Regions from separate parts of the Rhizobium sp. M10 genome, predicted to be linked through region 1. Evidence: predicted binding sites of a transcription regulator. Region 1 holds the regulator's gene; each other region holds the start of a gene.
What was found. Region 1 encodes LexA, which represses DNA repair genes until DNA is damaged. Its sites were predicted from a motif close to TGTTCNNNNTGTGTTCNG; they were not measured.

Region 1 (7,856 bases):
ACGAACCGGCCGAACTTTCTCTTCTTATGATGCTTTGTCCACATACACGTATGCTCTTGAACGCATTACCAATTCGTTCAGCATAACGCGCAGAGATTAACCGTTCGTTGACCGTAAATATGAGCAATAAAAAACCCGCGCCGGGAGGGCGCGGGTTAAGCCATTGACGTTCAGATTCGATCAGCCGCGGATGATCGAGCGGCCGGCATACTGCGCCTGCGGGCCGAGGCCTTCCTCGATGCGGATCAGCTGATTGTATTTGGCAAGGCGGTCGGAACGCGACAGCGAACCCGTCTTGATCTGGCCGCAGTTGGTGGCAACCGCGAGATCGGCAATGGTCGAATCCTCGGTTTCGCCGGAGCGATGGGACATGACGGCGGTGTAGGCCGCCTTGTGCGCCGTATTGACCGCGTCGAGGGTTTCCGTCAGCGAACCGATCTGGTTGACCTTGACGAGGATCGAGTTGGCGACACCCATGCGAATGCCGTCGCGAAGGCGGGCGGAGTTGGTGACGAAGAGATCGTCGCCGACGAGCTGCGTCTTATTGCCGATCAGGTCGGTCAGCGCCTTCCAGCCGTCCCAGTCGTCTTCGGCCATGCCGTCCTCGATCGAGATGATCGGGTATTTGCCGGCGAGCTCGGCCAGATATTCGGCCATGGCGCCCGATTCGAGCGTGCGGCCTTCACCTTCGAGAACGTATTTGCCGTCCTTGAAGAATTCGGTCGAGGCGCAGTCGAGGCCGAGGTAAATGTCCTCACCCGGCTTGTAGCCGGCTTTCTCAACCGACTTGACGATGAAGTCGAGGGCTTCCGAAGCGCTCTTCAGACCCGGTGCGAAACCGCCTTCATCGCCGACATTGGTGTTGTGGCCCTGGGCGGCAAGCTCCTTACGCAGCGTATGGAAGACTTCCGAACCCATGCGCACGGCTTCGGCGATCGTATCGGCGCCGACCGGCAGGATCATGAATTCCTGGAAGTCGATCGGATTGTCGGCATGAGCGCCGCCGTTAATGATGTTCATCATCGGCACCGGCAGCAGGCTCGCCGAAGCGCCGCCGACATAACGATAGAGCGGCAGGCCGGAGGCCTGGGCGGCAGCCTTGGCGACGGCGAGCGACACGCCGAGGATGGCGTTGGCGCCGAGACGCGACTTGTTCGGCGTGCCGTCCAGTTCGATCATGATGTTGTCGATCTGGATCTGGTTTTCGGCGTCGATACCGCCGATGGCGTCGAAGATCTCGGTGTTGGCGGCCTCGACCGCCTTTTCGACGCCCTTGCCGAGGTAGCGCTTGCCGCCGTCGCGCAGCTCGACCGCCTCATGGGCACCCGTCGAGGCGCCAGAGGGAACGGCCGCGCGGCCCATGCTGCCGTCTTCGAGGTAGACGTCGACTTCGACGGTGGGATTGCCACGGCTATCGAGAATCTCGCGGGCGATGATATCGGTGATTGCAGTCATGGGTTCTTCCTGCTCGGTGGGTGATCAATCGTTCGAAGCCTGTCATAATCGAAGGCGGGCAAATTACAATGCCGCAATTCCCGCCTGCGAAGCAGCGTTCTGACGTGGCCTAAACCACGATCATGTCAGCCTGTTGAACATCAAGCCTTGGCGACCGCGTCGAAGGCAAGCAGCTTCTCAAGCAAGCGCGGCATGTCCTTGAGATAAACCATGTTCGGGCCGTCGGACGGCGCGTTGTCAGGGTCCTGGTGGGTTTCGAGGAAGACGCCGGCAATTCCCGTCGCCACGGCTGCGCGCGCCAGCGTTTCAACGAATTCGCGCTGACCGCCCGAGGATTCGCCCTGCCCGCCCGGCTGGGCGACGGAATGGGTCGCATCGAAAATGACGGGCGCGCCCATCGCCGCCATGATCGGCAGCGAGCGCATGTCGGAAACCAGCGTATTGTAGCCGAAGGAAGCGCCGCGCTCGCACAGCAGCACGTTCGGATTGCCGCTGGCATTGAGCTTCTTCAGGACGTTCTTCATATCCCAGGGGGCGAGGAACTGGCCTTTCTTGACGTTGACGACGCGGCCGGTCCGGGCAGCGGCGATCAGAAGATCGGTCTGGCGGCAGAGGAAGGCGGGGATCTGCAGAACGTCGATCACCTCCGCCACCTCGGCGCACTGCTCGGCGGTGTGAACGTCGGTCAGGACGGGAAAGCCGAATTCCTTCTTCAGGTCGGCGAAGACCTCCATGCCCTTTTCAAGCCCGATGCCGCGCTCTGCCGAGAGCGAGGTGCGGTTCGCCTTGTCGAAGGAACTCTTGTAGACGAGGCCGATACCGAGCTTTGCGCAGAGCTCCTTCAGCGTACCGGCGACCATGAAGGCGTGGTCACGGCTCTCCATCTGGCAGGGGCCGGCAATCAGCGACAGGCGCCCGGTATTGGAAAAGGTGACCTGGCCTTCGCCTTCGCCGATCTTGACCTCGGAATTGGTATCAGTGCTCATCGTGGTTCCTCGAAGGCAAAAAGCGCGCCCTGCCCGGGCGTGGGCTTCACCAGAATGCGATTGTTCTTGCGTGTGTATGTCACTCCGTTAGCAGCCAAATGCGCTTCTGTCACGGCAAGATCGGTGACGGTGAAGAGGATTGCCTGACCGCGCAGGCCACGATCGGCGGCGGAAACGACAAGCTCGAAATAGGCCTCCAGCCCTTCCGGCGTCATCAGGCTGATCTTGGCATTGGATGCCGCGATCTTCATGCCGAAACCGGTTTTCTCCACCACCGTCTGCCCGACCGCAAGACCAACGAAGGCGGCAAATGCAGCCGGCTCCGGCGAACAAAGGGCGATCTCGGCAATGCCGGTCACGCCATTGGCATGCGTCTCCAGAGCGGCACGACCGGCCGGGAACGAATTGATGCGCTGACAGGTGAAGAGAAAGAAGTCGGGCGCGCGCAGATCTCCTGAAAAGGCCAGTTTGAAGCTGCCGACGCTTTCCGAACCGTCCGGCATCCGCATCGGCCGGCTGAACTGCAACATCTCGCCGGCACTCGCGCCGCTACCCACGAATCGCCGATGATCGAGGCCGGCATCCTCGGTGAGGAAGGCCAACGCCGAAAGTCCCTCCTCGCCGCAGCGGAAGCGGAAGGCGCGATTGCGGGCGATGAAGACATTGCCGTGGCGGGCCGCTGCCTCGCTCTCCTCGACACTCGCCACGCCGAGCGGCTCGATATAGGTCTTGTCGGCGAAAAAGACGCAGGCATTTTCCGTTCCGAACGGATGGCGCGCATCGGCGGCGACGGTAAAGCCGAGCTTGCCGAGCCTTTCGCGCGCCAGGTCGATATTGACGACGGGCAGCACGACATGATCCAGCGGGTGCGGTTTGGCGGAATGTGCGATCATGATATCCCTCCTGACACGCCAGAGATGTGCGACAGCACCACCCTCAATGCAAGACATGTGCGCCAATCCGGCGAATGAAAATAAAAATCTCGACGAGTTGGCGCGAAGTTTTACGGAAATTTAGCTACTTGCGGAACACATATGGAACATATAGTGTCTGTTCTGGATTTGTTTCAATCACGGGGTCTGACGTCGATGCTCACGCGCAAACAACAGGAGCTTCTCCTTTTCATTCATGAGCGCATGAAGGAATCCGGCGTTCCGCCCTCTTTCGACGAGATGAAGGATGCCCTGGATCTCGCCTCGAAATCCGGCATTCATCGCCTGATCACGGCGCTGGAGGAACGTGGTTTCATTCGCCGCCTACCGAACCGGGCCCGGGCCCTGGAAGTGATCAAGCTGCCGGAGGCCTATAGCCCCAGTCTTCAGCCGCGCCGCGGTTTTTCACCGAGTGTTATCGAAGGCAGCCTCGGCAAGCCCCAACCGGTCGCCGCCCCCGCTGCCGCAAAGCCGATCGCCGACAACGGCAACACTGTGTCCGTGCCGGTCATGGGCCGGATCGCCGCCGGCGTTCCGATCTCGGCGATCCAGAACAACACGCACGACATCGTCGTTCCCTCAGACATGCTCGGCTCGGGTGAACATTATGCGCTGGAGGTCAAGGGCGATTCGATGATCGACGCCGGCATCTTCGACGGCGACACGGTGATCATCCGCAACGGCAGCACCGCAAGTCCCGGCGATATCGTCGTTGCGCTGGTCGACGACGAGGAAGCGACGCTGAAGCGCTTTCGCCGCAAGGGTGCCTCGATCGCCCTCGAAGCCGCCAACCCGGCTTACGAGACCCGTATCTTCGGGCCCGACCGGGTCAAGGTGCAGGGCAAGCTGGTCGGCCTCATTCGCCGTTATCACTGACAGCGGACGGGCCGGTTTCGGTAAAACTGTCTTTGCGCCAATCATAGGCTCGATGGCGCATCCATGGACGCGACAAAGCATCGAATGCGGTTGCGACCTCGAATCCCTCCTGTGCAAAACGCAGTTCGACGGAACCGGTCCTACGCAGCGTCTCGCCGGTGAAGAGTGTCGCACCCGAGCGGCAACGGTCGAAACGCAGGCGCACCGCGGTCACGACAATCTCGCCGGCGTCGCAGGCCGGGCCGAGATAGGCGGCGTTGTCGATGACGGCGACGACATGGCCATTGCCGAGCCTGACTATACACCAGGCCTTCTTCACGCAGGAAAACCGATTTACCTCACCACCGGCTACAGCGGTCGCCATCGCCGTCCTCGCGTCATTCTGCTGGTCGCGGGACAGCCTGACGCGGCGGTCTTCACCCGGTGGCGGGATGGCAGGACCATCCAGCATCTTCGGCGGGTGGTGCCTCGGCAGGACCAGCGCTCTTTGCCACTGGTCGAAGATGAAGTCCGGCGGGTTTTCACGGTTGGAAGCCAGTGCCGCCGGCGCGATGAGCGCGACCAGACCACCATCCTCTGAAATCACCAGATCCGGCGGCCGGGACCCTGGCAGAATCAGCAGGATGAGCGTCGAACCGGCGAGGATCGATGTGCCGGCATGGCGCAACCGGGTGCGGAGCAGCGTCAGCAGCAGAAAGCCTGCCACAGCGACCGCGAAATACCAGGCGGGCAAGCGGCCGAGGCCGATGTCGCCGCCCCAGCCGGACACCGTCTTGGCGACCGCAATCACCAGATCGAGGCCGAAACCGACCACTTTCCAGAGCGGAGCGTCCAGACCGAACGGCATGAGCAACATAGCCAGCAGCCCGGCCGGCATGACGATGAAGGAGATGATCGGCATCGTCGCAAGGTTTGCCGGCAGGCCATAAGCGGTCAGGCGATGAAAATGCTCGATCGAAAACAGCGCCGTGGAAAAGCCACCGATCAACGAGGTCAGGAAGACGCCGCCGAAGAAACCGGCGATCGCCACGACCGGCCGCAGGACCGGCAGCTTCAGCAACGGGTTTTCCCGGACGCGCCGGTCCTTCCACAGCTGATAGCCCGATACCAGTGCCAAAGTCGCGGCAAAGGACATCTGGAAGCTCGGACCCAAGACTTCGGAGGGTGAAATGGCGATGATGACGAGCGCCGAGAGAACGACATTGCGCAGGCTGATCGACGGCCGATCGAAGAAGACGGCAATCAGCATGATCGCCATCATGATGAAGGCGCGTTCGGCCGAAACCCCGAATCCTGAGATCAGGAAGTAGGCCGTGACGGCGAGGAGCGCGCCGCCCGCGGCGAGCTTCTTTGTCGGATAGGCTTGAGCGACAACAGGAACGAGGCTGAGCAGCATCCGGAAACCGACGAAGAAGATGCCGGCCGACAACGCCATGTTGAGGCCCGAGATCGCCACGATATGCGCAAGGCCGGACTGGCGCAGCGCCTCCGTCGTTTCCTTCGAGATGGCGCGCCGCTCGTCAGTCACCAGAGCAGCGGCAAAAGCGCCTGTGTCGCCGGGCAGGATCGAGCGTATGCGATCGCCGATGCCGCTGCGCAACTGATAAAGCCATTCGAGCAGAGCTTCGGACGTCGATCTCGCAGGCTGCGGGCCTGCCTGCGAATCGACTTTCTCGGGCGCACCGTAGAAGAAGCCGTTGGCGCCGATGCCATCGAAATAGGCACCGAAGGAAAAGTCGTTGAGCCCGGGAAGCGCCGGCCCCGCCGGCGGCGTCAACCGTGCTCGGCCGGTGATGACGTCACCGATCTCGAAGGGCGCATCGGCGCCGCGGGCGATCACGGTTATGCGCCTCGGCGGCCGCTTCACCTGTGGCGCCTCGGTGCCGGTGACGGCAAGAACATAGCGCCACCGCCCGCGATCGTCGCCTTCGCGCCGCTCGACGCGGCCGGTCACCGTCGTCGTCACGGATGAATCGAGGATGACGGTCGAGGCCCGCCAGCTTTCGAGCTGCGCGCAGAGCATGCCGCATACCACGAGGGCAAGCGCCATAAGCGTCGCCCGCAAGGCCGGCCGGCTGCGGCCGGCGACGACCACCGCAAACATCAGCACCGACAGGCAGAGCAACGATGGAAGGAGCGGAAAATCCGTTGCCGCAAGAAACCAGAATGCCGCGCCGGCACCGAGGAAGACCGGCGAGAACAGGAGCAGGCGGCCGTGGTCGGCCTCCTCGCTCAGCATCCGGCCGCCAGCACGCAGCGCTTGTCTCATTGCCGCCGGCAGCCGATGGCGCAACGACATCGCGGACTGGGTTCTCGCCGGCCGCATCACCACGGCAGGGGCAGGAAGATCGGCCGGATCGGCAAGACCGACGCCCGCTTGCGGCCGCAATTCGACTGTCGTCAATTCCTGCATGCGCCGCCCGAACTTACCCTGCCCAGGCACCCAGAATGCAACCTCTGGGCAAATCCGGCAAGCATAATCGATTGAAATACGAGCGAAAATCGCAAATGCGAAAAGACCAGTCGAATCATCGGTTTCCGCTATGCGTGCCGCTCATCGCTGCAGTGCCTAAAAGGTGATGCCGCAATGCACAAAATGCCGTCACGGTAACTTGGCATTAGCTTCGCGATCATATAGCTATCGGTAAGGACGCTTAACCCCTATGGCGCTTTTGTGGCGCCACCGACATTTCGGAGGATCAGCATGACGGATCAAAGCGCAACAATAAAAATTGGTGACAAATCAGTCGACCTCGCCGTCAAAAGCGGCACGATCGGTCCAAGCGTCATCGATATCGGTGCTCTCTACAAGAACACCGCTTCCTTCACCTACGATCCGGGCTTCACCTCGACCGCATCCTGTGAATCGAAAATCACCTATATCGACGGCGACGAAGGCGTGCTGCTGCACCGCGGCTACCCGATCGAGCAGCTCGCCGAACATGGCGACTTCCTCGAGGTCTGCTACCTCCTGCTTTACGGCGAACTGCCGACGGCCGCGCAGAAGAAGGACTTCGACTATCGGGTCACGCATCACACCATGGTGCACGAGCAGATGAGCCGCTTCTTCACCGGCTTCCGCCGCGATGCGCATCCGATGGCCGTCATGTGCGGTTGCGTCGGCGCGCTGTCGGCCTTCTATCACGACTCGACCGATATCACCGATCCGCATCAGCGCATGGTCGCCAGCCTGCGGATGATCGCCAAGATGCCGACGCTGGCCGCCATGGCCTATAAGTACCATATCGGCCAGCCCTTCGTTTACCCGAAGAACGACCTCGACTATGCATCGAACTTCCTGCGCATGTGCTTTGCCGTTCCCTGCGAGGAATATGTGGTCAACCCGGTGCTTGCCCGCGCCATGGACCGCATCTTCATCCTGCATGCCGATCACGAGCAGAACGCGTCGACCTCGACCGTGCGCCTCGCCGGTTCGTCGGGCGCCAACCCGTTCGCCTGCATCGCGGCCGGCATCGCCTGCCTGTGGGGCCCCGCGCATGGCGGCGCCAACGAAGCAGCACTCAACATGCTGAACGAGATCGGCACCGTCGATCATATTCCGGAATATATCGCCCGCGCCAAGGACAAGAACGATCCGTTCCGCCTG
Region 2 (7,856 bases), on a different contig from region 1:
CTCCCCCATCGGCTCGTCCCAGTAATTGACGGTCCAGCCGCCAAGTTTGAAGCCGCCGGTCGGATCTTCCTCGGGTGCGCCGGGCGCCTGCATAACGCCGTCGAGACTCACGAAGGCCGCGGTTACAAGCTTTCTCATCTCTCAACTCCCATGTTGGGTTCGTTCAGAAGCAAGGACGGATCGATATAAGCCGAACCGACACCGGACGCCTCAGTCCGGCGAGTATATTTCACCTTAACGTCAAATTATCGGGGCGCCGCTATCGTCACGGCATTTTCGATGACCGGGTTGCTTCCGTTGGCTGTTATTATCTCTAAAATCGATGAACCTCGATCAACAACGCTCGGCAAGACGTTGATCTTTGTGGTGTGGTTTGCGCTGGCATTCGCGCTTTGCTGGTCAGAAACCGTGTGGCGCGATGAGGTTCGCGCTTTGTCGCTCGCCCTTCAGGGGGGGAGTTTCATCGATATGCTTCGCCAGATGCATGGCGAAGGTCATCCGGCACTCTGGTATATCCTGTTGCGCGCCGCTCATCTTGTCGTCGGCTCTGCCGTCGTCCTGAAAATCGTCGCGCTGACGATCGCCGCCGCCTCGGCCTACCTTCTTGTTTTCAGGCTCGAACTGCCGCGCTCGATCATGCTGCTGTCGTTGTTCAGCAGCTTTTCGGTTTTCGACTACGCCGCGATGTCGCGAAATTACGGCATCAGCATGCTTTTGGTCTTCCTTATCGTCCTGAGCTGGGAGAGGGGAATGCGCAACGGCATGGTGCTCGGCCTGTTGTTTGCCTTGCTCGCAAATACCAACGTCCACTCGGTCGTGCTCGTCGGCGGCTTTCTTGCCTATTGGTTTTTCGATCTGGTCCTGGCGCGTCCGAGACCTTCTCTGTCGGCATATCGGGCCTTTGCGACGGCCGCAGCCATCGCCGCGGTCGGCGTTGTTCTGTGCGTGATGACAGTCTATCCCACCTTCAACGATGCCGGGCAGAACGATCTCGCAGGCAAGAATTTCGCCCCGCTGGTCCTTTATGCCTTTGCCGGGGCGAGTTCCTATTTCATGGAGTTCTACCCCGACAGGATCCTTCGGCTGGTCGTGGCCGATCCATTGCTTGCTCGGGTTTTCGCCTCGCTGATGGCGGTGCTCATCTATGGCAGTCTGCTTGGGCTGGCCAATCGGCGGCCGGCGATGTTCGCGGCCGCAGCGGTTCTCCTAGGGTTTTCGCTGCTCTTTACGCTTGTCTACCCAGGTAGCTACAGACATCAGGCCCTATGGCTGGTGTTCATGATCGGCATGATTGCCTTGGTCAGCCGCTCCCGGTCCGCAGCCGCGGGCATTGCCGGTGTCGAGTCAGCCGGTGGCGTCGTCAAGATCGGGCGTCTGTGCTTCATGATTTTGCTGGCGCTGCAGGTCGCCTCCGGTATCGAAAAGGTCCATCAGTACCTCTTCACCGACATTCCGCTGAGCCGAGCCCGGGATCTCGGGTCGTTCATTCAATCGCGCCCGGATCTCAAGGATGCGATCATCATGGCGGATCCCGATTATCTCGTGGAGCCCTTGCCCTATTACATCCCCAATCGCACCTATCTTCTACGGGAGCAACGGTTCGGCGCGATCGTGCGGTATACCCGCAATGCGCGGCTTTCGCTCAGCCTTGCCGATATATTGCAGACGGCGCGGCAATTGCAGCAGAGCGAGCACGCGCCCATCGTCATTCTTCTCTCACAGCGGCTTGACCGAATTGCCGCGCCCGTCTCATTGCGCGAAAGTTACAGCTGGCTGCTGTCTCTGACGCCGGAGGAGATTTCCGCCTTCCGGAGCGAGACGACCCTCGTCAAGCGTTTCGGCCCCGTCGCCGGCAGCGATGAGACATTCGATGCCTATCTGTTGAAATAAAGATCGGCGGTTCATTCGCGCAAGGCATCCGCACTGTTGATCACGGCGATGCCGTGCGCCTGCATCTCGTCGATGGCAGCGGCGACGCCTTCAGGGGTGATGCCGCGGCTTGCGTCTTCGATGAAGCGCACGCGCACGCCCGGCATCATCTCCAGTGCGTCGAGCGCGGAGAATTTGACGCAGTAATCGGTCGCCAGGCCGCAGACGTCGAGATCGGTCACACCCTGGTCTTCGAGGAAATCGGAAAGGCCGGTCGATGCGTCTCGATCATTGTCGCGGAAGGCCGAATAGCTGTCGATCCTGGGATCCTCGCCCTTCTGCTGGATCAGGTCGATTTCTTCGGATTTGAGCTCCGGATGCAGTTCGGCATCGAGCGTGCCCTGAATGCAGTGGTCGGGCCACATCATCTGCGGTTTGCCGGACAATTCGCCCATCTCGAAGGGGGCGGCACCCGGATGGGCGGAGGCGAAGCTGCCGTGGCCGGGCGGGTGCCAGTCCTGGGAGGCGACGATCAGATCGTATTTGCCGCTGTCGATCAGCCTGTTTGCGACGGGAACAACCTTGTCGCCGTCCGGCACCGGCAGGTTTCCACCCGGACAGAAGCCGTTCTGGATATCGACGAGCAGCAGCGCTTTCATCAAGGCCAATCCCTTCGCGTTACGGCAATGCAAATGCCAAATGCACCGAATGCACCGAATGCATCAACTAGTGAATTCCCGGGGGCCCGCATGCAAGTGTTAATTCTGTCACTGATGGTGGTAATCGGCCGAAAAAGAATGCTCTAATTCAATCTATGCGGGAGTTTTCAATGGTGTGACAGCAACCGCAAAACGCCTGGCCTTGCTCAAGGGCGCGAATTCTGCCTTTCTTGCCTCAGCAGCAAGCCGGAACCCAAACCATGTCCGAGCCTCACTCCGAGGAAAAGATCGATGCGACCTTCCGTAACGGATCGCTGACGGCGACCGGCATCATTCTCGGTTTCTCCCTCAATTTCATCAGCCTCTGGGTGTCCAATCCCAATGACTGGAGCCGCGTCGATCTGCTGCCGATGGCATTCCTGACCGTCGGCATCGCCATTCAGGTGAAGGTGTTTGCCGATCTTTTGGCGCGAGACTCGTTGCTCGCCGTCAAATACGACCGGGCGCGCCGGCTGTTCCTGATCGGATTGTCGATCGTCGCCACCGGCATGGGGATCGCCCTGCTGAACGACATCCTCGGGCTCAGCAGTATGCGGATGTTCGGGTGACCGTTCCTGCGGTATCGCCGCGCGCTCAGACGCGATCGACGAAGCCGTCCAGCACCCGCTTCTGCCCCGCACGGTCGAAGTCGATCGTCAGCTTGTTGCCTTCGATGCCGGTAATGTTGCCATTGCCGAATTTCATGTGGAATACGCGATCGCCGAGGGTGAAGCGCGACGGCTCCGACGAGGTCGACTTCGCGACCAGCTCGCCGTCGATCGTGCGCCCCTTCGGGCCGCTTTCGCCATAGCCGATGCGTTCGACGGCGTGGCCGGAGCGGGTGCCCCAGTTGTCGCGCGTGGCGTCGGTCCTGTTGGCCTGGGCGCGTTTCCAGCCGGGCGTGGAATAGGAGTTGGCGAAAGGTTCTGATTTGTCGAAGCGGGACTGGCCGTAGCCGCCGCGGCCGTAACCGCCGTAGCTCTGCTCCATCTCGGCGACCTCGACATGGGTTTCCGGCAGTTCGTCGAGGAAACGCGAGGGCAGGGTCGATTGCCAGAGGCCGTGAATGCGGCGGTTGGAGACGAACCAGATGTGGCAGCGGCGCTTGGCGCGGGTGATGCCGACATAAGCCAGCCGCCGTTCTTCCTCCAGACCGGCGCGGCCGCTCTCATCCAGCGAGCGCTGGTGGGGGAAGAGGCCTTCCTCCCAGCCGGGCAGGAAGACGGTATCGAATTCCAGGCCCTTGGCCGAATGCAGCGTCATGATCGAGACGGCGTCGAGGTTCTCGTTGGTTTCTGCGTCCATGACGAGGGAGACGTGTTCGAGGAAACCGCGCATCGACTCGAAGCTGTCCATCGAGCGGATCAGTTCCTTCAGGTTTTCGAGGCGGCCCGGCGCTTCGGCGCTCTTGTCGTTCTTCCACATGTCGGTATAGCCGGACTCTTCGAGGATCTGCTCGGCAAGTTCGGTATGCGGTGTGTTTTCAAGCAGTTCCTGCCATCGGCGGAAAGATTGAATCACGTCGAAGAGGGCTTTGCGCGCCTTCGGCTTCAACTCGTCGGTCTCGATCATGTCGGCGGCTGCCGCCAGCATCGGGATGTCGCGGGCACGCGCATAGTCGTGCAGGGCGCGCACCGTCGTGTCGCCGAGGCCGCGCTTCGGCGTGTTGATGATGCGCTCGAAGGCGAGGTCGTCGGCCGGCTGTGCGACCAGGCGGAAATAGGCCATGGCATCGCGGATTTCCAGACGCTCGTAGAAGCGCGGGCCGCCGATGACGCGATAGTTGAGGCCGAGGGTGACGAAGCGGTCTTCGAACTCGCGCATCTGGAAGGAAGCGCGCACCAGGATCGCCATGTCGTTCAGCAGATGCTTGCCCCGCTGGAGCTGCTCGATCTCTTCGCCGATGGCGCGGGCTTCCTCCTCCGAATCCCAGGAGGCGTGGACCTGCACCTTGACGTCATCGGGATCGGCGCGTTCGGTGAACAGCGTCTTGCCCAGGCGGCCTTCATTATGGGCGATCAGATGGGCGGCCGCACCGAGGATATGTTCGGTCGAGCGGTAATTGCGCTCGAGCTTGATCACCTTGGCGCCGGGGAAGTCCTTCTCGAAGCGCAGGATATTGTCGACCTCGGCGCCGCGCCAGCCGTAGATCGACTGGTCGTCGTCGCCGACGCAGCAGACATTCTGCGGCTCGCCCTTGCTGCGCTGGGCCAGCAGCCTCAGCCACATATACTGGGCGGTGTTGGTGTCCTGATATTCGTCGACGAGGATATAACGGAAGCGGCCGTGATATTCCTTCAGAAGATCCGGATTCTTGCGGAAGATCGCGATCGGATGCATGAGCAGATCGCCGAAATCGCAGGCGTTGAGCGTCGACAGGCGCGCCTGATAGGCGAAATAGAGATCGCGGCCGCGGCCATTGGCGAAGGCGCGCGCGTCGCCCTCGGGAATATCGGCCGGGCCGAGGCCCTTGTTCTTCCAGGTGTCGATCATGCCGGCGAACTGCTTGGCCGGCCAGCGTTTGTCGTCGAGACCCTCGGCCTGGATCAGCTGCTTGATCAGACGGACGACGTCGTCGGTGTCGAGAATGGTGAAATCGGAGCTGAGGCCGACGAGTTCGGCATGGCGGCGCAGAAGCTTGACGCCGATCGAATGGAAGGTGCCGAGCCAGGGCATGCCTTCGACGGCGCCGCCGACGAGCAGGGCGATGCGCTCCTTCATCTCGCGGGCGGCCTTGTTGGTGAAGGTGACGGCGAGAATCTGCGAAGGGAAGGCGCGGCCGCTATTGAGGATATGGGCGATGCGCGTGGTCAGCACCCGTGTCTTGCCGGTGCCGGCGCCGGCAAGGACGAGAACCGGACCTTCCAGGGTTTCCACGGCTTCCGTCTGTTCGGGATTAAGGCCTGCGAGGTAATCCGGTCGCTTGCCGCCGTCGCGCGCCGCCATGGCGCGGGCGGCGATCCCGCCGGCCGCAGCGGGCGCCCTTCCCAAGGGGGCGTGCCCCCCCCGGGGTGCGGCCGGCGGCTGCGGCTTGCGCGCCATTTCGCCCGGCTCTTCGTCGAAGAAGGGAATATCGTCGAAACTATTGCTCATGGCGCGTAATGTAGTGATTCGGGAGGGAAAGACCAGAAAAGATGTTCTGCTTTCATTCCTGAACCACCGCTATTGCGGACCGATGCGGGCGGCAGGGCCGCCGCTGGGTGTGACTGCGATCGTCGTACGGCCGCGCAGCAAAAAAATCTGAGCCCAGCCTGTCGGAACCGATGCCGGCGAGACGTCCTCGGGGCATCGGACAGGAGTCCGGCAACCCTCGCCAACAGGAGGCTGTTCATGCCGAAGGTCGTTTCAAATCTCTGGTTCGCGGAGCAAGCGCGCGAAGCCGTCGAATTCTACGTATCGGTCATTCCGGATTCCAGGATCGGCCGCACCACCATATTGCCGGCGGAAACGCCGAGCGGGCCTCCGGGCAGCGTCGAACTGATCGAATTCACGCTCGGCGATCAAGCCTTCCTGGCGATGAAGGCCGGCCCGCTCGACAGCTTCAACCATTCTTTTTCGATTGCCATTCTGCTCGACAGCCAGGCCGAGATCGATCGGATCTGGGATGCGTTTCTCGCCAATGGCGGCACGCCTGAAGCCTGCGGCTGGCTGAAGGACCGCTGGGGCCTTTCCTGGCAGATCGTGCCGCGGGTGCTTTCCGAGATGGTCGCCGACAGCGATCGAGAGCGGGCCAAGCGCGTCACCGAGGTGATGCTCGGCATGGTCAAGATTGATCTTGCTGCGCTGGAGAGGGCGTTCAACGGCTGAGGCCGGCGGAGGCACGATTACGAATCGGGGCGCGTGATCGCCACGCGCCATTTTCCCCTGAAATTTACCGAATTTACTGGCGGCGCATCGGCATCCGCCCGATCGAGGCTGCCCTTATCGGCTGCCGATCGCTGTTTTCTCGCATTCTCGAATCACGGGCGCCATTGCACACCTTTTTGACATTCATGTCACGTCGCTAAATGTGCTGATATCGCAATAGGCCTTTTTTCAACTACAATATGAAACAGTTTCGCAGAGTAAAAAATTACCGGTGCATGCAATTTTTTGTGCATTGCTACAAACAGCCGGTGAGCGTCGAATATACCTACGAAACTATTGATTCTTAGGAACGCCGTGGCCATCTCGATGGTTATACGGCTTAGAGCCTGCGGCATAACCTTAATGGAGGTCCCATGCTGAGTGAATCCGTATTCGATGCGTTCACGCGCAGTTATGAAGCGCGCCGCGAGGCCGACATGTCGGTTTCGGAATATCTCGACCTCTGTAAGCAAGAACCGATCGCCTATGCCAATGCGACGGAGCGCCTGCTCGCTGCGATCGGCGAGCCGCAAATGGTCGACACGGCCAGGGATGCGCGCCTCGGCAGGATCTTCATGAACCGGACCATCCGGGTCTATCCAGCCTTTACCGGCTTTCACGGCATGGAAGAGACCATCGAACGCATTGTTTCCTTCTTCCGGCACGCGGCGCAGGGACTCGAGGAGCGCAAGCAAATTCTCTATCTGCTCGGCCCGGTCGGCGGCGGCAAGTCGTCGCTGGCGGAGCGGCTGAAGCAGTTGATGGAGGTTCATCCGATCTACGTGCTGAAGGCGGGCGACGAGATCAGTCCGGTGTTCGAAAGCCCGCTCAACCTCTTCGATCCTGAGACAATGGGCTCGCTCCTCCAGGAGCAGTACGGCATCCCGCTGCGGCGGCTGAACGGGCTGATGAGCCCATGGTGCCTGAAGCGGCTCGACGACTTCGGCGGCGATATTTCCCAATTCCGCGTCGTCAGGATACAACCTTCGCGGCTGCGCCAGATCGCCATTGCCAAGACCGAGCCTGGCGACGAGAACAATCAGGACATCTCGTCGCTGGTCGGCAAGGTCGACATCCGCAAGCTGGAAACCTATTCCCAGAACGATCCCGATGCTTACAGCTATTCGGGCGGGCTCAACCGCGCCAACCAGGGCATTCTCGAATTCGTCGAGATGTTCAAGGCGCCGATCAAGATGCTGCATCCGCTGCTGACGGCGACGCAGGAGGGCAACTATATCGGCTCCGAGAATATCGGCGCCATACCCTTCTCCGGCATCGTCCTTGCGCATTCGAACGAGGCGGAGTGGCAGACCTTCAAGGCCAACAAGAATAACGAGGCCTTTATCGACCGTATCTGCGTCATCAAGGTGCCCTATTGCCTGCGGGTGACGGAAGAACAGAAGATCTACGAAAAGCTGATCGAGGGGTCGGAACTGGCGGATG
Region 3 (7,856 bases), on a different contig from region 1:
CGCCCGATCGTCGATAATCTTGCAGCGGCCCGTTCTACAGCGGGCCGTTTGCTGTTGATGATGTCGTTCTCTATTCGTCGACATCCTCGGCCTTGTGCCGAGCATCTGCTGCCCTATCGGATGGCGGCAGATGCTCGGGACAAGCCCCGAGCATGACGGACGGAGGAGGGGTTGGCGGACTTCTCCAGCGGCCCGGCGGCCGATTATCCAACGGGCCGTTTCCTTTCGGCTAGCCGCGATTGCCGCCGAGAAGGCGGTCGTAAACGGCGCCGATCGCGGTTGCTTCCTTCTCCAGCGCAAAATTCGCCCGGACATGGCGCAGCGCATTCTCGCCATGGGCGATCGCCAGCGCGGGATCTGCGATGTAGGGGGCGATCGCCCGCGTCAGCGCCTCGCCGTCGCCGGCGGCCACGACCGAGCCGGTCTCGCCCTCGGCGATGAGTTCGGCATAGGCGCCGGCATCCGATGCCACCACCGCCGTCCGCGAAGCCATGGCTTCGAGCGGGGTCAAGCCGAAGCCCTCGTTGCGGGAGGGGGCGACATAGAGCGTCAGGCGGCGATACCAGACCTTGATATCGGGCACTTCGCCGAGGAAGAGGATGCGGTCGCTAAGGCCTGCGGCGGCGACATCGGCCTTGAGCTTGTCGCCGAAGCCCACGTGCTCCGCCGTCACCCGGCCGGAGACGACGGCCGTCCATTCGGGGTGCTGCGGCAAGAGTTCGATCATCGCCCGAACGAAGAGATCCGTGCCCTTCTGATGGCGCACACGACCGAAACAGCCGACAAGATAGCGGCCGGGCAGACCGGTCGCGGCGATGCCGTCTTCCGCCGTTTCCGGCGGGTGGAACAAGGACAGATCGACCCCGTGCTGGATGACCGTGTGCGGCACCTCGAGGAAGGAGCCGGAGCGGTCGCTGGTCGCGATCACCGCGTCCATGCGGCGGATCAGCCATTTCGTGTAGGCGGTGTGGCGGCGTTGCGCGGCGGAGGTGAAGATGAGCTTCAGCGGCATGCGCAGGAGATAGCGGAGCAGGATGCCGACGGCCATGTCATTGTTGCGGCGGGCGTGCCAGACGCGATGGCGCCGGCGCGCCGGCCTGCGCCACAGACCAGGGAGCTGTGACCATCTCAGTTTCGGCAGGCCTTCCGGCAGGCCGGGGCCGAGCGTTGCGATTCCGATGCCGAGCCGGAGCTGGCACGGAATGAGCTGGACGATGGTCGACGTGACGCCGGAGAGCCGGCGCTTGAAATTGGGCGCGATGATCTCGACGTCACGCATATCAGGCAAGGGAGGGGTCTCGTCTGTGGCGGGCGATCAGCCCCAGGAAACCTGGAGGATTTCGTAGGCCTTGGAGCCGCCGGGCGCGTTGACCTCGATGGAATCGCCGACTTCCTTGCCGATCAGCGCACGGGCAATCGGGGAGGAGATGGAGATGCGGCCGGCTTTGACGTCGGCTTCCTGGTCGCCGACGATCTGGTAGGTCTTTTCTTCCTCGGTGTCCTCGTCGACGAGCTTCACCTTGGCGCCGAACTTGATCTTGTGGCCCGACATCTTCGTGAGGTCGATGACCTCGGCGCGCGCCGTCAGGTCTTCCAGCTCGCTGATGCGGCCTTCATTGTGGCTCTGGGCTTCCTTGGCAGCGTGATATTCGGCGTTTTCGGAAAGGTCGCCATGGGCACGGGCTTCGGCGATCGCCTCGATGATTCGGGGGCGCTCCTCCTGCTGACGCCAGCGCAGTTCTTCCTGCAGCTTGACGAAACCACCCTGTGTCATCGGTACCTTTTCAACCATTTTTCTGTCCTTCACTCCTTGTATCGGCACGTCAGGCGCAAACACAAAAGAAAACAGGTCCCGAAGGGGAGCTTCGGAACCGTGCCACAATCCTAGTTAAGTGCTTATAGCAGATCGCCAAGGCCGATTTCCAGAAAATTCGCATAAACGCAACGCAACCCCCGCGATATCAGGTGATGCGCCTGAAAATCGGGGCGGTAGTGGGACGGGCCGGATTGACTTTGTATATTAGAACATATAGTGAACATAGGCATGAAGAAGTCGCTTGCCGAACGCTTGGCCATCCTGTCCGATGCCGCGAAATATGACGCCTCCTGCGCCTCCAGCAGCACGGTGAAACGCGATTCGAGCACAAGCGGCGGGCTCGGTTCGACCGAGGGATCCGGCATCTGCCATGCCTATGCGCCGGATGGTCGATGCATTTCGCTTCTGAAGATCCTGCTGACCAATTTCTGCATCTACGACTGCGCCTATTGCGTCAATCGCTCGTCGAGCAATGTCGAACGGGCGCGTTTTACGCCCGAGGAGGTGATCTGGCTGACGCTGGAATTCTACCGCCGCAACTATATCGAAGGCCTCTTCCTTTCCTCCGGCATTATCCGTTCGTCCGATTACACGATGGAGGAAATGGTCCGCATCGTGCGTGAACTGCGGGTGACGCATGATTTTCGCGGTTATATCCATCTGAAATCGATCCCCGAGGCGTCGCCGCGGCTGATCGAGGAGGCGGGGCTTTATGCCGACCGGCTGTCGCTCAATATCGAGCTGCCGACGGATAACGGCATCAGCCGCTTCGCGCCGGAAAAGAAGCCCGCCAATATCCGGCGATCGATGGCTGAGCTCAGGCTGAAGATCGAGGCCGCCGGCGAGCCGACGCTGAAAAGCAAGAAACGCCAGCGTTTCGTCCCGGCCGGGCAGAGCACGCAGATGATCGTCGGCGCCGACGGCGCGAGTGACGCGACCATCCTGGCGACCAGCGGCCGGCTCTACAGCAGCTACGGCCTCAGGCGCGTCTATTATTCCGCCTTCAGCCCGATCCCGGATTCGTCGAAAAACCTGCCGCTGATCAAGCCGCCGCTGATGCGCGAACACCGGCTCTACCAGGCCGACTGGCTCTACCGCTTCTATGGTTTCGGCATCGACGAGATCACCGCCAATCAGGCGGGCGGCATGCTCGATCTCAATCTCGACCCCAAACTTGCCTGGGCGCTCGCCAACCGGGCCGAATTTCCCGTCGATATCAACAGGGCCGAGCGTGAACGGCTGTTGCGCGTGCCCGGCCTTGGCACCAAGACGGTCAAGGCAATCGTTTCGGCGCGCCGCTTTCGCCGTCTGCGGCTCGACGATCTCTCGCGGCTCGGCGTTTCGATCAAGAAGGTCCAGTCCTTCATCTCGGCGGAAGGATGGTCGCCGCGACGGCTGATCGATAGGCCGGATCTTCGCACCATGTTCGAGCCGCAGCCTGAACAATTGTCGTTGCTGTGATGCGCCGGGTCGTGCTCAGAGGACGCGGAGATCTTGCCGAATGGCGTGATGCCGCGCGCGCCTTGGCGGCCGCCGGCATTTTGCCTGAAGAGATCGAGTGGCGTGAAAGAAGCGCGGAGGCGGATCTTTCCTTTCAGCGCGACGCCATGCCGCCGGCGCCGGCGGCATCACGCAAGCCGATGACGGTGCCGCCCACCTTCATCGAGCTTGTCGAGACGGTGCTCTGCCATTCCGATCCGGCGCGGTTTTGCCTGCTGTACCGTCTGCTCTGGCGGCTGCAGCTGGACCGGCAGTTGCTTGAGGTGACCTCCGACGAGGATGTCGTGCGTGCCAGGCTGATGGCGAAAAACGTGCATCGCGACGCGCACAAGATGACGGCTTTCGTCCGCTTCAAGGAGGTTGGCGCGGTTTCCGCGGGGCGGCGAAAATTCATCGCCTGGTTCGAGCCGGACCACCATATCGTCAGGCGGACGGCGCCCTTCTTCCAACGACGATTCACCGATATGGACTGGCTGATCGCCACGCCCAAGGGGTCGGCCGCCTGGGACGGCGAGCGGCTGACGATCAGCGACGAACCTTGCGAGAAGCCCAATCTCAGCGATGCCACCGATGAGCTCTGGCGCACCTATTATGCCAGCATCTTCAATCCGGCGCGATTGAAGCTGAAGGCGATGCAGGCGGAGATGCCGAAGAAATACTGGAAGAACCTGCCGGAAGCCGATCTCATTCCCGGGTTGATCGCATCGGCCGAAAGCAAGGTGCGGGAGATGGCGGCAAGGGAGGCAACACAATCGCTGCCTTTTCACGACCGGCTGCAGCAGGCTGCGCGCAATCTTCCCGCCGGGCCTGAGCTTCCGGCGGGCACGCTGGAAGCACTGCGCGCGGAGGCTGCCGTCTGCACGCGCTGTCCGCTTCACGCCAATGCGACGCAGACGGTGTTCGGGGAGGGGCCGCGCGATGCGGAGGTGATGTTCGTCGGCGAGCAGCCGGGCGATCAGGAGGATATTGCAGGGCGCCCTTTTGTCGGCCCTGCGGGCAGGCTTTTCGATCAGGTGATTGCGGAGGCGGGCATCGACCGATCGACGCTCTACGTCACCAATGCCGTCAAGCATTTCAAATACGAGCCGCGCGGCAAGCGGCGCATCCACCAGAAGCCCAATATGGGCGAGGTGAAGCATTGCCGCTGGTGGCTCGATCTGGAATTGTCGCTCGTCAAGCCGAAGCTGATCGTGGCCATGGGGGCGACGGCACTTGCGGCGCTGACCGATGTGAAAGGCCGCCTGCAGGACGTCAGAGGAAAGGCGATGGCGATCGAAGCAGGGCGCACGCTCTTCGTGACGGTGCATCCGTCCTATCTGCTGCGCATTCCCGACGAACGGCTGAAGGCCGAGGAGATGGCGCGCTTTCGCGAGGATATGTTGAAAATTCAGCGGCTTATGAAGGCGGCCGCATAAGTTGATTCTGGTTGAACTCAGCGTCAGCGCTCAAGGAGCGCTGACGAAGTTCCAATTCATACTCTATTCCGGACGCAAAACCGCGGCACGGGTTTGCTGGAATTGCTCTGATCTCAGGCGAAGTAGCTCTGCAGCGGCCGCACTTCGAGATTGCCGGCCTTCAGCGCCTTGATCGCCTGGGCGGCGGCTTCGGCGCCGGCCATCGTGGTGTAATAGGGCACCTTCTGCATCAGCGTCGCGCGGCGCAGCGACTTGGAATCCGAGATCGCCTTGTTGCCGTCGGTGGTGTTGATGACGAGCTGGACCTGGCGGTTGCGGATTGCGTCCTCGATGTGCGGGCGGCCTTCCAGAACCTTGTTGATCTTGGTGGCGGTGATGCCGTTTTCGCCGAGGAAGCGGGCGGTGCCGCCTGTTGCCAGCACCTTGAAGCCCTGTTCGACGAGAATGCGGATCGCCGGCAGCACGCGCGGCTTGTCCTCGTCGCGCACTGAGACGAAGACCGTGCCGTCACGCGGCAGTTCGACGCCGGCGCCGAGCTGCGATTTGGCGAAGGCCAGCGCAAAATCGGTGTCGAGGCCGATGACTTCACCAGTCGAGCGCATTTCGGGCCCAAGCAGCGTGTCGACGCCGGGGAAGCGGGCGAAGGGGAAGACGGCTTCCTTGACGGCGATATGCGTGAGCTTGCGCGGATCGGGCTTCTCGCCGTAGGCGGCAAAGGTCGCGTCGAGCTTCTCGCCGGCCATGACGCGGGCGGCGATCTTGGCGATCGGCGCGCCGATGGTCTTGGCGACGAAAGGCACGGTGCGCGAAGCGCGCGGGTTGACTTCGAGCACGTAGACGGTGCCGTCCTTGATGGCGAACTGGACATTCATCAGGCCACCGACATTGAGCGCCTTCGCCATCGCCTTTGCCTGGCGCTCCAGCTCGTCGAGCAGTTCGACGGGCAGCGAGCGCGGCGGCAGCGAACAGGCGCTATCGCCGGAGTGGATGCCGGCTTCCTCGATATGCTCCATGATGCCGGCGACGTACACATCAGTGCCGTCAGACAGGCAATCGACGTCGACTTCGATGGCGTGGGTGAGGTAGCTGTCGAAGAGCAGCGGGTTCTTGCCGAGCAGGGTGTTGATCTGGCCGGTCTTGTCGTTGGGATAGCGCTGCTTGATATCCTCGGGCACCAGTTCCGGCACCGTGTCGAGCAGGTAGGTCTGCAGCTGGCCTTCCGAATGCAGGATCTGCATGGCGCGGCCGCCGAGCACGTAGGATGGGCGCACGACCAGCGGGAAGCCGATTTCGGCGGCGACGAGACGGGCCTGCTCGACCGAATAGGCGATGCCGTTGTTCGGCTGGTTGAGGTCGAGCTTCATCAGAAGCTTCTGGAAGCGGTCGCGGTCTTCGGCCAGATCGATCATGTCGGGCGCGGTGCCGAGGATCGGGATGCCGTTCTTTTCCAGCGCCTCGGCAAGCTTCAGCGGCGTCTGGCCGCCGAACTGGACGATGACGCCGACGACTTCGCCCTTTTCCTGCTCGGCGCGCAGGATCTCGATCACGTCTTCCGCCGTCAGTGGCTCGAAATAGAGACGGTCGGACGTGTCGTAGTCGGTCGAGACGGTTTCCGGGTTGCAGTTGATCATGATCGCTTCATAGCCTGCATCCTTCAGCGCGAAGGCGGCATGGCAGCAGCAATAGTCGAACTCGATGCCCTGGCCGATGCGGTTCGGGCCGCCGCCGAGGATGACGACCTTCTTGCGGTCCGAAACCTGAGCCTCCGAGCGTGCGGCGCCGACGAAGGGCGTCTCGTAGGTCGAATACATGTAGGCGGTCGGCGAAGCGAATTCGGCCGCGCAGGTGTCGATGCGCTTGAAAACGGGGCGGACGTTCAGACCGTTGCGCAATTCGGCGACTTCCTTCGGGCGCTTGCCGGTCAGGGTCGCCAGACGCGCGTCGGAGAAGCCCATCGCTTTCAGCATGCGCAGGTTGTCGCCATCGCCGGGCAGGCCGTGCTCGCGGATGCGGGCTTCCATGTCGACGATGTTCTTGAGCTCGGCGATGAACCAGGGGTCGATCTTGCAGCCCTCGTGCACCTCTTCGATGCTGAGACCCTGACGCAGCGCCTGGGCGACCATGCGCAGGCGATCGGGCGTCGGCGTGCCGATGGCGGCGCGGATGGCGTTCTGGCTGGATTCGCCTTCTTCGAAATCCGGGATTTCGATCTCGTCGAGACCGGTCAGGCCGGTTTCGAGGCCGCGCAGCGCCTTCTGCAGCGATTCGGCAAAGGTACGGCCGATCGCCATGACTTCGCCGACCGATTTCATAGCGGTGGTCAGCACCGGCGAGGCGCCGGGGAATTTCTCGAAGGCGAAGCGCGGGATCTTGGTGACGACATAATCGATCGACGGCTCGAAGGAGGCGGGTGTGGCGCCGCCGGTGATGTCGTTTTCGAGTTCGTCGAGCGTGTAACCGATGGCGAGTTTGGCGGCGACCTTGGCGATTGGGAAGCCGGTGGCCTTGGAGGCCAGCGCCGAAGAGCGCGACACACGCGGGTTCATTTCGATGACGACGAGGCGGCCGTCCTTCGGGTTGACGGCGAACTGGACGTTCGAGCCGCCGGTCTCGACGCCGATCTCGCGCAGCACCGCGATCGAGGCGTTGCGCATGATCTGGTATTCCTTGTCGGTCAGCGTCAGCGCCGGAGCGACGGTGATCGAATCGCCGGTATGGACACCCATCGGATCGATATTCTCGATCGAGCAGATGATGATGCAGTTGTCCGCCTTGTCGCGGACGACCTCCATCTCATACTCCTTCCAGCCGAGTACGGATTCCTCGATCAGGACTTCCGTCGTCGGGGACGCATCGAGGCCGCCGCCGACGATCTCGAAGAATTCCGAGCGGTTATAGGCAATGCCGCCGCCGGTGCCGCCGAGCGTGAAGGAGGGGCGGATGATGGCGGGCAGGCCGACATGGTCGAGCGCCTGGGCGGCGATCGCCATGGCGTGGTTCAAATAACGCTGCTTGCGGTCGCTCTCGCCGAGGTTCCACTGGTTTTCCAGCTCGTCCAGCCCCTTGTCGAGGTCGGAGCCCGAGAGGCTTTCGCGCAGCTTGCTGCGCTCGGCCTCGTGGGTCTT
Region 4 (7,856 bases), on a different contig from region 1:
TTGCGATCGTTGCGCTCGCCGCGATCCTTGCGATCGCCACGGTCCTGCCGGTCGCCGCGCGGCTGGTCCTTGCGCTCGCCGCCCCTTGCCTGCTGCGGCCGGCCATCACGACCGCCGTCCTTGCCGCGGTTGTTGCGGTTGTTGTCGCGTCCGTCGCCGCCGCGATTGCCCTCGCCGCCTTCACCTCCGCCCGGACGACGATTGCGCTCGCCGCGGTCCTGGTTCTGGCCGCGATCGTGGCCCTGGCCGCCGCGGCGTTCGCCATGGCCACGCGCCTGGCGATGATTATCGTTACGGCCGCCGAGGCGCCACAGAAGAACCGGCTTCGGTTCCGCCGGTTCGCCAGCCTCCCCGGAAGCAGCGGCCGCGTCGCCGGCAGCCGAAGCCTCCGCCGAGGCGGATGTTTCGACCGCTTCGGCCGCAGGGTTGCTTTGGAGTGCTTCTGCCGTGGGCGTGTCGGCTGCGGCCGGGGCCGTCTCGGCCGGGGATGGCTCGGAAGCAGCCTCTTCCGCCGCCGCGTCGGCGTCGTCATGATCGGCTTTTTCCACCGTCTCCTCCGCGGAGGTTTCCGCGACGGCGGCAGGCGCCGAAGCGGCGTCCTGCGCGGCAAGATGAGCCGAGGCCTCTTCCGCCTTCACGGCATCGGCGCGATAGCCGAGACCCTTGAGGATTTCTTCCATGTCCTCGAGCGTCGCGCCGAGGATCGACAGCATCGCCGTCGTCGTCGTGAAGCGGCGGCCGTCATAGGCGCCCTCCGGACGGTTGTTCTGACCGGGTTTCCACTGCAGCAGCGGACGGATGATATCGGCAAGCCGCTCAAGAATGTCGATGCGCACGGCGCGCTTGCCGAGGAAACGGAAGCCGGCGAGCTTGTAGAACATCCGCTCGTAGCTCGGATCGGTCACGACGGAGGTACGGCCGGCGGCCAGCACGGGAATGAGGTCACCGTAACCCGGCTTGTCCAAACCGTCGTTCTTCAATGCCCAGAGCAGCGTGATCAGTTCGGCCGGCGCCGGCTTCAGCAGTGCCGGCACAAAGATATGATAGGCGCCGAAACGTACGCCGTAGCGGCGCATGGAGGCGCGGGCCTCCTGATCCAGCGACTTCACCTCCTCGGTCACGTCACGACGGAAGAGCACGCCGAGATTTTCGACGAGCTGGAAGGCCAGCCCCTTGGCCAGCCCCTGCAGGTCCTCGGCGCGCGACAGATCGTCGAGCGGCTTCAGCACCGTGCTGATATGATGATTGACGAAGCGCTCGATGCGGGCGGCGACGTGATCGCGGGCATTGCCCGTCAACTGTTCGTCGGCCAGCAGGATCACCCGCGGGCGCATGACGTGATCGCTGCCCGAAAGCCGCGCCACCGGGTCGCCGAGCCAGCGGATCAACCCGTCCGAGCCGATCGCCAGATCGCTATTGCCGGCGGCATGCATCCGCGCCGCTCTGGCTTCGAATTCGAGCGCGAGCGCCTTCTGTGACGCAGCCTGAACCGCCTTGGCATCCGGTCCGTCCGTTCCCGCCACCGGCGTGAAACGGAATCCGCTTAACTGCCCTACATGATGTCCTTCAACGAAGACATCGCCATTCACACTGATTTCAGCTTCCAGCATCGCATTCTCTCTCAGGCGCTTCATGAGCACAGATGTCCTGCGATCAACAAAGCGTTTCGTCAACCTTTCATGTAACGCATCGGACAATCGATCTTCGATTTCCCGCGTCTTTTCCTGCCAATGTGTCGGATCAGCCAGCCAGCCGGGCCGATTCGAAACATAGGTCCAGGTTCTTATCTGCGCGATTCGCGCCGAAAGCGTGTCAATTTCCCCATCTGTCCGATCGGAGCGATGAACCTGCTCCGCCAGAAACTGCTCGTTCACCGTGCCATAGCGGACGAGATCGGAAAAGAGGGTCGAGATAAGATCGGCATGTTGTGCCGGAGTGATACGCCGGTAGTCGGGAAGTGCGCAAGCCTCCCAGAGTTTTTCGACGCGGGCCGGCCGATCGGCGAGATCGAGGACCTCGGGATAGCGCGAAAGCTGTTCCAGCGCCTGTTGGTCGACCGCGGGCAGTGCCCGCGTCAGCCCCGCTACGCGCGGTCCCGCCTCGAGGCTGGCGCGCAGCGCTTGGATCGAGGAGAAATCCATCTCGGTCGTGCGCCATTGCAAAACCTTGACGTTGTCAAATTCGTGGCCCTCGATGCGCTGCACCAGCTCTTCGTCGAAGGGCGAGACCTGGCCGGTGACGCCGAAGGTTCCGTCGCGCACATGCCGCCCGGCGCGGCCGGCGATCTGGCCGAGTTCACCCGGATTGAGGTTGCGGAACTGGTAGCCGTCGAATTTTCTGTCCTGGGCGAAAGCGACGTGATCGACATCGAGATTGAGGCCCATGCCGATCGCATCGGTCGCCACCAGATATTCGACGTCGCCCGCCTGATAAAGCGCGACCTGCGCATTGCGCGTGCGCGGGCTGAGCGCGCCCAGCACGACCGCCGCACCGCCGCGCTGCCGGCGGATGAGCTCGGCGATGGCATAGACCTCGTCGGCCGAAAAAGCGACGATGGCGGAACGCTGCGGCAGCCGGGTGATCTTCTTCTGCCCGGCATAGAAAAGATGCGAAAGCCGCGGCCGCTCGACGATGGTGATACCGGGCAGGAGCTGCTGCAGGATCGGCCGCATTGTTGCCGCGCCGAGCAGCAGCGTCTCCTCGCGGCCGCGAAGGTGCAGGATGCGGTCGGTGAAGATATGGCCGCGCTCGAGATCGCCGGCGAGCTGCACCTCGTCGATTGCGACGAAGGCGGCCTTGGTGTCGCGCGGCATCGCTTCGACGGTACAGACGGAAAAACGCGCGTTGGCCGGCGAAATCTTTTCCTCACCGGTGACCAGCGCCACGTTCTGCACGCCGACCTTCTCCACCACCCGCGTATAGACCTCGCGCGCCAGCAGCCGGAGCGGCAGGCCGATCACGCCGGTCCCGTGCGCGACCATGCGCTCAATGGCATAATGGGTCTTGCCGGTATTGGTTGGTCCGAGCATCGCGGTCACACCGCGCCCGCTCAGAATCATCGGCTGCGAAGTCAGAGTCATGGTCCATGCAAATGAGGCAGGCGGCCCCAGGAAAACTGTCGCCTCGCGACGGAGGCACAGAACACATGGACAGCTGCCGCCGCAAACGCAAGGGCAGATTTTAAAATGCTTCCGCGATTACGACCTTTGCGAGTCATGGGGAAGGCCTGCATTTCCGATTCGGAACAGCCTGAGAACGAATCAGCGACGAATCGCTGACTCCCGCTGATTCAGCTTTTGTTCACGGCTAAGTATTGATTTTGAATCACTTTTTCCCACTAGATGCTGAATCGCGAGACTCCGTCCCGTTCCCATTTCTGTCGCCTTACCGGCGGTCTGCCGCGCGCTTTTTGCCAAGCGAAAATTCCACCCCAAATTAACCCCTCGACCAAATCCGGAACGAATCGGAGACGAATCGCCGACCGAACAGCTTTCACCTTTCGTTCACGGCAAGATCTGGTGGCGCCGCTACGTGCCGCCGCTAGATGCAGGCAGGCGACAGATCCTCGCGTCTGACGCTTTGGGCGGGCGTTAATCTTTCGACGACGAAATTCACACAGTCTTAAGCCGGGGACCGCTTGCGCGGTCGGATCGATCAAAAACGGAACGAATCACCGACGAATCGGCGACATCGCGACCTTCCCGCTTTGTTCTCCGCAACATATTGTATTTAAACGTCTTTTTAACCATAGCGACAATTTACCGGGGAAGACGGATCGCAAACCATGAATCGCGTCGCATCACAATTCGCGCGCTCAACCGGGAACAAAAATCGCCAATGCGTGTTTCTTGTCCATTCAGATTGCGGATGAAATGAAGGAAACACACCATGCTTGGCACGATACTTCTCGTTATCCTCATTCTGCTCTTGATCGGAGCCCTGCCGAATTGGGGTTATAGCCGTGGCTGGGGCTATGGACCTTCCGGCGGTTTGGGGCTAGTTCTCGTCATTATCATTATCCTTGTACTAATGGGCCGCATCTAAAGCCCGACAACCTGGGGAGTTACGACATGATGAAGAAGATTGTTCTCGTTGGCGCGCTCGTAGGCGCTCTCGCATCCTGCACGGCGACCGAGCAAGGCACGGCGATCGGCGCCGGCACCGGTGCGGTCATCGGTGGCGCCGTCACCAACAGCTGGGGTGGTGCCGCTGTCGGCGCCGTTGCCGGCGGTCTGACCGGCGCTCTGATCGGCCAGTCGGTCGAACGCCGCGGCTACTGCATCTATCGCGACCGCTACGGCCGCCGCTACGAGGCCCGTTGCCGCTACTGACCGGCAAGCGCATATCGGACTTCCCAACGGGCGCTTCGGCGCCCGTTTTTCTTTGCCGGCCGCAGCCGTCAGCGCCAACAGTGGCGTGCCGGGACAGAAAAGGAGCGCATCCAGCCGGATGCGCTCCTTTTTCAGTCCACGTGATGCTCGGAGAATGGGCTAGACGAAGAACTGCCCGCCATTGGCCGTCAGGGTCGAGCCGGTGATGAAGCCGGCGTCGTCGGAGACGAGGAAGGTGACGCAACGGGCGATCTCTTCCGGCTCGCCGAGACGGCCGACGGGAATCTGGGGAATGATCCGTTCGTTCAGCACTTTCTCCGGCACGGCCAGCACCATTTCCGTTCCGATGTAACCGGGGCAGATAGCGTTGACCGTGATGTTTTTCGCCGCCCCTTCCTGGGCAAGCGCCTTGGTGAAGCCGAGATCACCGGCCTTGGCGGCCGAATAGTTCGCCTGGCCCATCTGACCCTTCTGGCCGTTGATCGAGGAGATGTTGACGATGCGCCCGAAGCTGCGGTCGCGCATGCCTGTCCAGACCTGATGGGTCATGTTGAACAGGCCGGTGAGGTTGGTATTGATCACCTCGTGCCACTGCTGCGGCGTCATCTTGTGGAACATTGCATCGCGGGTGATGCCGGCATTGTTGACGAGAATCTCGACCGGTCCGATCTCGCTTTCAACCTTGGCAATCCCTTCACCGCAGGCGGCATAGTCCGAAACGTCCCACTTGAATACGGCAACGCCGGTGACCTCGTGGAAGGCTCTGGCCTTCTCGTCATTGCCGGCATAAGTCGCCGCAACCCTGTATCCGGCGTTTTTCAGCGCCATGGATATGGCTGCGCCGATGCCGCGTGTACCTCCGGTGACCAGAGCCACTCTGCTCATGTTCCGCTCCCCTCGTGTTTTCGCCCGCGTGGCGGGATTTCAATCAATGACGGATCGTATCGTATGCTATTAAAATGCCTCGAAGCACATGGCGACGCCCATGCCGCCGCCGATGCAAAGCGTGGCCAGGCCCTTCTTCGCGCCGCGGCGCTTCATTTCAAACAACAGCGTGTTGAGAACACGCGCGCCGGACGCGCCGATCGGATGGCCGATCGCAATCGCCCCGCCATTGACGTTGACGATGGCCGGATCCCATCCGAGATCCTTGGTGACGGCGCAGGCTTGCGCCGCAAAAGCCTCGTTGGCTTCGACGAGATCAAGATCGCCGACCGACCAGCCGGCCTTTTCCAGCGCCTTGCGGGACGCCGGGATCGGGCCGGTGCCCATGATCGACGGATCGACGCCCGCCGTTGCCCAGGAAACGATGCGGGCGAGCGGCTGGATGCCGCGGCGGACCGCTTCGGCTTCGCTCATCAGCACCGCGGCGGCGGCGCCGTCGTTGAGGCCGGAGGCATTTGCAGCCGTCACCGTGCCGTCCTTGTCGAAGGCCGGACGCAGCTTGCCCATCGCCTCCAGCGTGGCGCCGTGGCGGATATATTCGTCGGCATCGACGGTCACGTCGCCCTTACGCGTCTGGATGACATACGGGATGATCTCATCGGTAAAGCGGCCGGCTTTCTGGGCGGCCTCCGCCTTGTTCTGCGAAGCGACGGCGAACTGATCCTGCTCGTCGCGCGAAAGCTGCCATTGGCGCGCAATATTCTCGGCGGTGATGCCCATGTGATAACCATGGAAGGCATCGGTCAGGCCGTCCTTGATCATCGTGTCGACCATCTTCGCGTCGCCCATCTTGACGCCGCCGCGCAAATGCACGGCATGCGGCGCCATCGACATGGATTCCTGGCCGCCGGCAACGATGATCCTGGCATCGCCGGTGGCGATCTGCTGCATGCCGAGCGCGACGGCGCGCAGGCCCGAGCCGCAGAGTTGGTTGACGCCCCAGGCCGTCGCTTCCTTGGGAATACCGGCCTTGATCGCCGCCTGGCGGGCCGGGTTCTGGCCCTCGCCGGCGGCCAGCACCTGGCCGAGGATCACCTCGTCGACTTCGCCGGCGTCGACGCCGGCGCGCGCGAGCGCACCCTTGATGACCGCCGCGCCGAGTTCATGGGCGGGGACCGTTGCGAAAGCGCCGTTGAACGAACCGACTGCGGTTCGACCTGCGCTGGCGATGACGACGGATGAATTGCTCATGGGGAGGCTCCTCGTTTTTCGTCCCACTTACATAAGGGGAAACTGGCAAAGCTTTGAGCACAAGTCAAACGCGAAGACCGGCCGGCGGCATTTTTCGGCGGCGGCCCGTAAAGCCAATTCGTATGATCTGTTAAAGGTTTGCCGCATCGCACAAAGAGATTGTCACCGGCCTTCTTTTGCGTTTACAGTCTGAAGTGGAGGAACATCCATAAATCAGACGGGGGTTCAGGAGACTGATATGGCGAAGAATGAGGGTCAGATAGTCATCAAGAAATACGCCAATCGCCGCCTGTACAATACAGGCACCAGCACCTATGTGACGCTGGAAGATCTGGCGGAGATGGTGAAGAGGGGCGAGGATTTTACCGTCCAGGATGCAAAAAGCGGAGATGACATCACCCATTCGGTGCTGACCCAGATCATCTTCGAACAGGAATCGAAGACCGGCAACACACTGCTCCCGATCTCGTTCCTGCGCCAGCTCATCACCTATTACGGCGACCAGATGCAGATGGTCGTGCCGAGCTTTCTCGAACATTCGATGCGCGCCTTCAGCGAACAGCAGGCCCAGATGCGCGAGCAGGTGAACCGCGCCTTTGGCGAAACGCCGCTCGGCAAGAACCTGCAATTGCCGATGCAGATGGTCGAGGACCAGGTTCGCCGGAATACGGAGCTGTTTCAGCAGGCGATGCAGATGTTCTCGCCTTTCATGAACCCGCCGGCGGCCAAGGAAAGCCGCAAGGCCGAGGCCAAGGATATCGACGAGCTGAAGGAACAGCTCCGCGCCCTTCAGAACAAGCTCGATAACCTATAAGCCGATCGAGACATCCCGCCCGGCGCTTCGGATCGAAACGGCAAAACCGCCGATCACATCGATCAGAGCGATCGTCATCAGAATGAAGAATACCTGCGTCGCAGCGTCCTGGACGAGCAGAAACTCGACCAGGAAGGCGATGAACACCAGCATCGACAAGATGTGGTTGATGAGGTTGCCGGGGCCGGTTCTGGTTGCCTTCAGGATTTCGAAGAAGAGCACGACGAGCGCTATGACGATGAAGAGATCGCCGAGCGCCATGCTCCAGATCGCGCCCGAGAGCATCGACAGCACAATGATGTCGTGCTGCAGCGCCGCAATGCCGCCGCCGCCCATCAGGCCGAGCATCGCCAGATTGTAGAGAATAAACGGGATAATCATCAGCGGCATGGCGGCTATCATCGGCAATCTCTCCTTGGCGACCGGAAGAATACTGCCGTAAACCGTTGCCCCACCGCAAGTCATTGCAAATATTATATCGCCGAAATGCAAAAAGCCGGCGTGACGCCGGCCTCTGAAACTTTCGATCGGACAAGCCGGATCGGAAAATTATGCGCTTTCCTTCGGCGTCAGAA

Region 2: a site for LexA is predicted at 5,703-5,720, ahead of CO671_RS04950 (UvrD-helicase domain-containing protein). Genes of this name have one in related genera too.
Region 3: a site for LexA is predicted at 2,022-2,039, ahead of CO671_RS04165 (putative DNA modification/repair radical SAM protein). Genes of this name have one in related genera too.
Region 4: a site for LexA is predicted at 3,138-3,155, ahead of CO671_RS10480 (helicase-related protein). Genes of this name have one in related genera too.

What each region holds. Positions count from the first base shown of each region.
Region 1 covers NZ_NWTA01000010.1:213,020-220,875, reverse strand. Annotated here, with positions in the region: gene CO671_RS18565 (septum formation initiator family protein) at 1-44, opposite strand, end outside; gene eno (phosphopyruvate hydratase) at 181-1,455, opposite strand; gene kdsA (3-deoxy-8-phosphooctulonate synthase) at 1,596-2,441, opposite strand; gene CO671_RS18550 (VOC family protein) at 2,438-3,334, opposite strand; gene lexA (transcriptional repressor LexA) at 3,530-4,249, shown strand; gene CO671_RS18540 (ComEC/Rec2 family competence protein) at 4,230-6,662, opposite strand; gene gltA (citrate synthase) at 6,954-7,856, shown strand, end outside.
Region 2 covers NZ_NWTA01000002.1:650,931-658,786, forward strand. Annotated here, with positions in the region: gene CO671_RS04930 (dihydrofolate reductase family protein) at 1-138, opposite strand, end outside; gene CO671_RS04935 (hypothetical protein) at 298-1,890, shown strand; gene pncA (bifunctional nicotinamidase/pyrazinamidase) at 1,902-2,528, opposite strand; gene CO671_RS04945 (hypothetical protein) at 2,789-3,136, shown strand; gene CO671_RS04950 (UvrD-helicase domain-containing protein) at 3,162-5,660, opposite strand; gene CO671_RS04955 (VOC family protein) at 5,898-6,374, shown strand; gene CO671_RS04965 (PrkA family serine protein kinase) at 6,788-7,856, shown strand, end outside.
Region 3 covers NZ_NWTA01000002.1:490,148-498,003, forward strand. Annotated here, with positions in the region: gene CO671_RS04155 (glycosyltransferase family 4 protein) at 230-1,288, opposite strand; gene greA (transcription elongation factor GreA) at 1,316-1,792, opposite strand; gene CO671_RS04165 (putative DNA modification/repair radical SAM protein) at 2,045-3,277, shown strand; gene CO671_RS04170 (UdgX family uracil-DNA binding protein) at 3,277-4,731, shown strand; gene carB (carbamoyl-phosphate synthase large subunit) at 4,845-7,856, opposite strand, start outside.
Region 4 covers NZ_NWTA01000005.1:194,579-202,434, forward strand. Annotated here, with positions in the region: gene CO671_RS10480 (helicase-related protein) at 1-3,080, opposite strand, end outside; gene CO671_RS10485 (DUF3309 family protein) at 3,889-4,044, shown strand; gene CO671_RS10490 (YMGG-like glycine zipper-containing protein) at 4,071-4,331, shown strand; gene CO671_RS10495 (beta-ketoacyl-ACP reductase) at 4,491-5,216, opposite strand; gene CO671_RS10500 (acetyl-CoA C-acetyltransferase) at 5,286-6,467, opposite strand; gene phaR (polyhydroxyalkanoate synthesis repressor PhaR) at 6,706-7,281, shown strand; gene CO671_RS10510 (hypothetical protein) at 7,276-7,683, opposite strand; gene rpmF (50S ribosomal protein L32) at 7,831-7,856, opposite strand, start outside.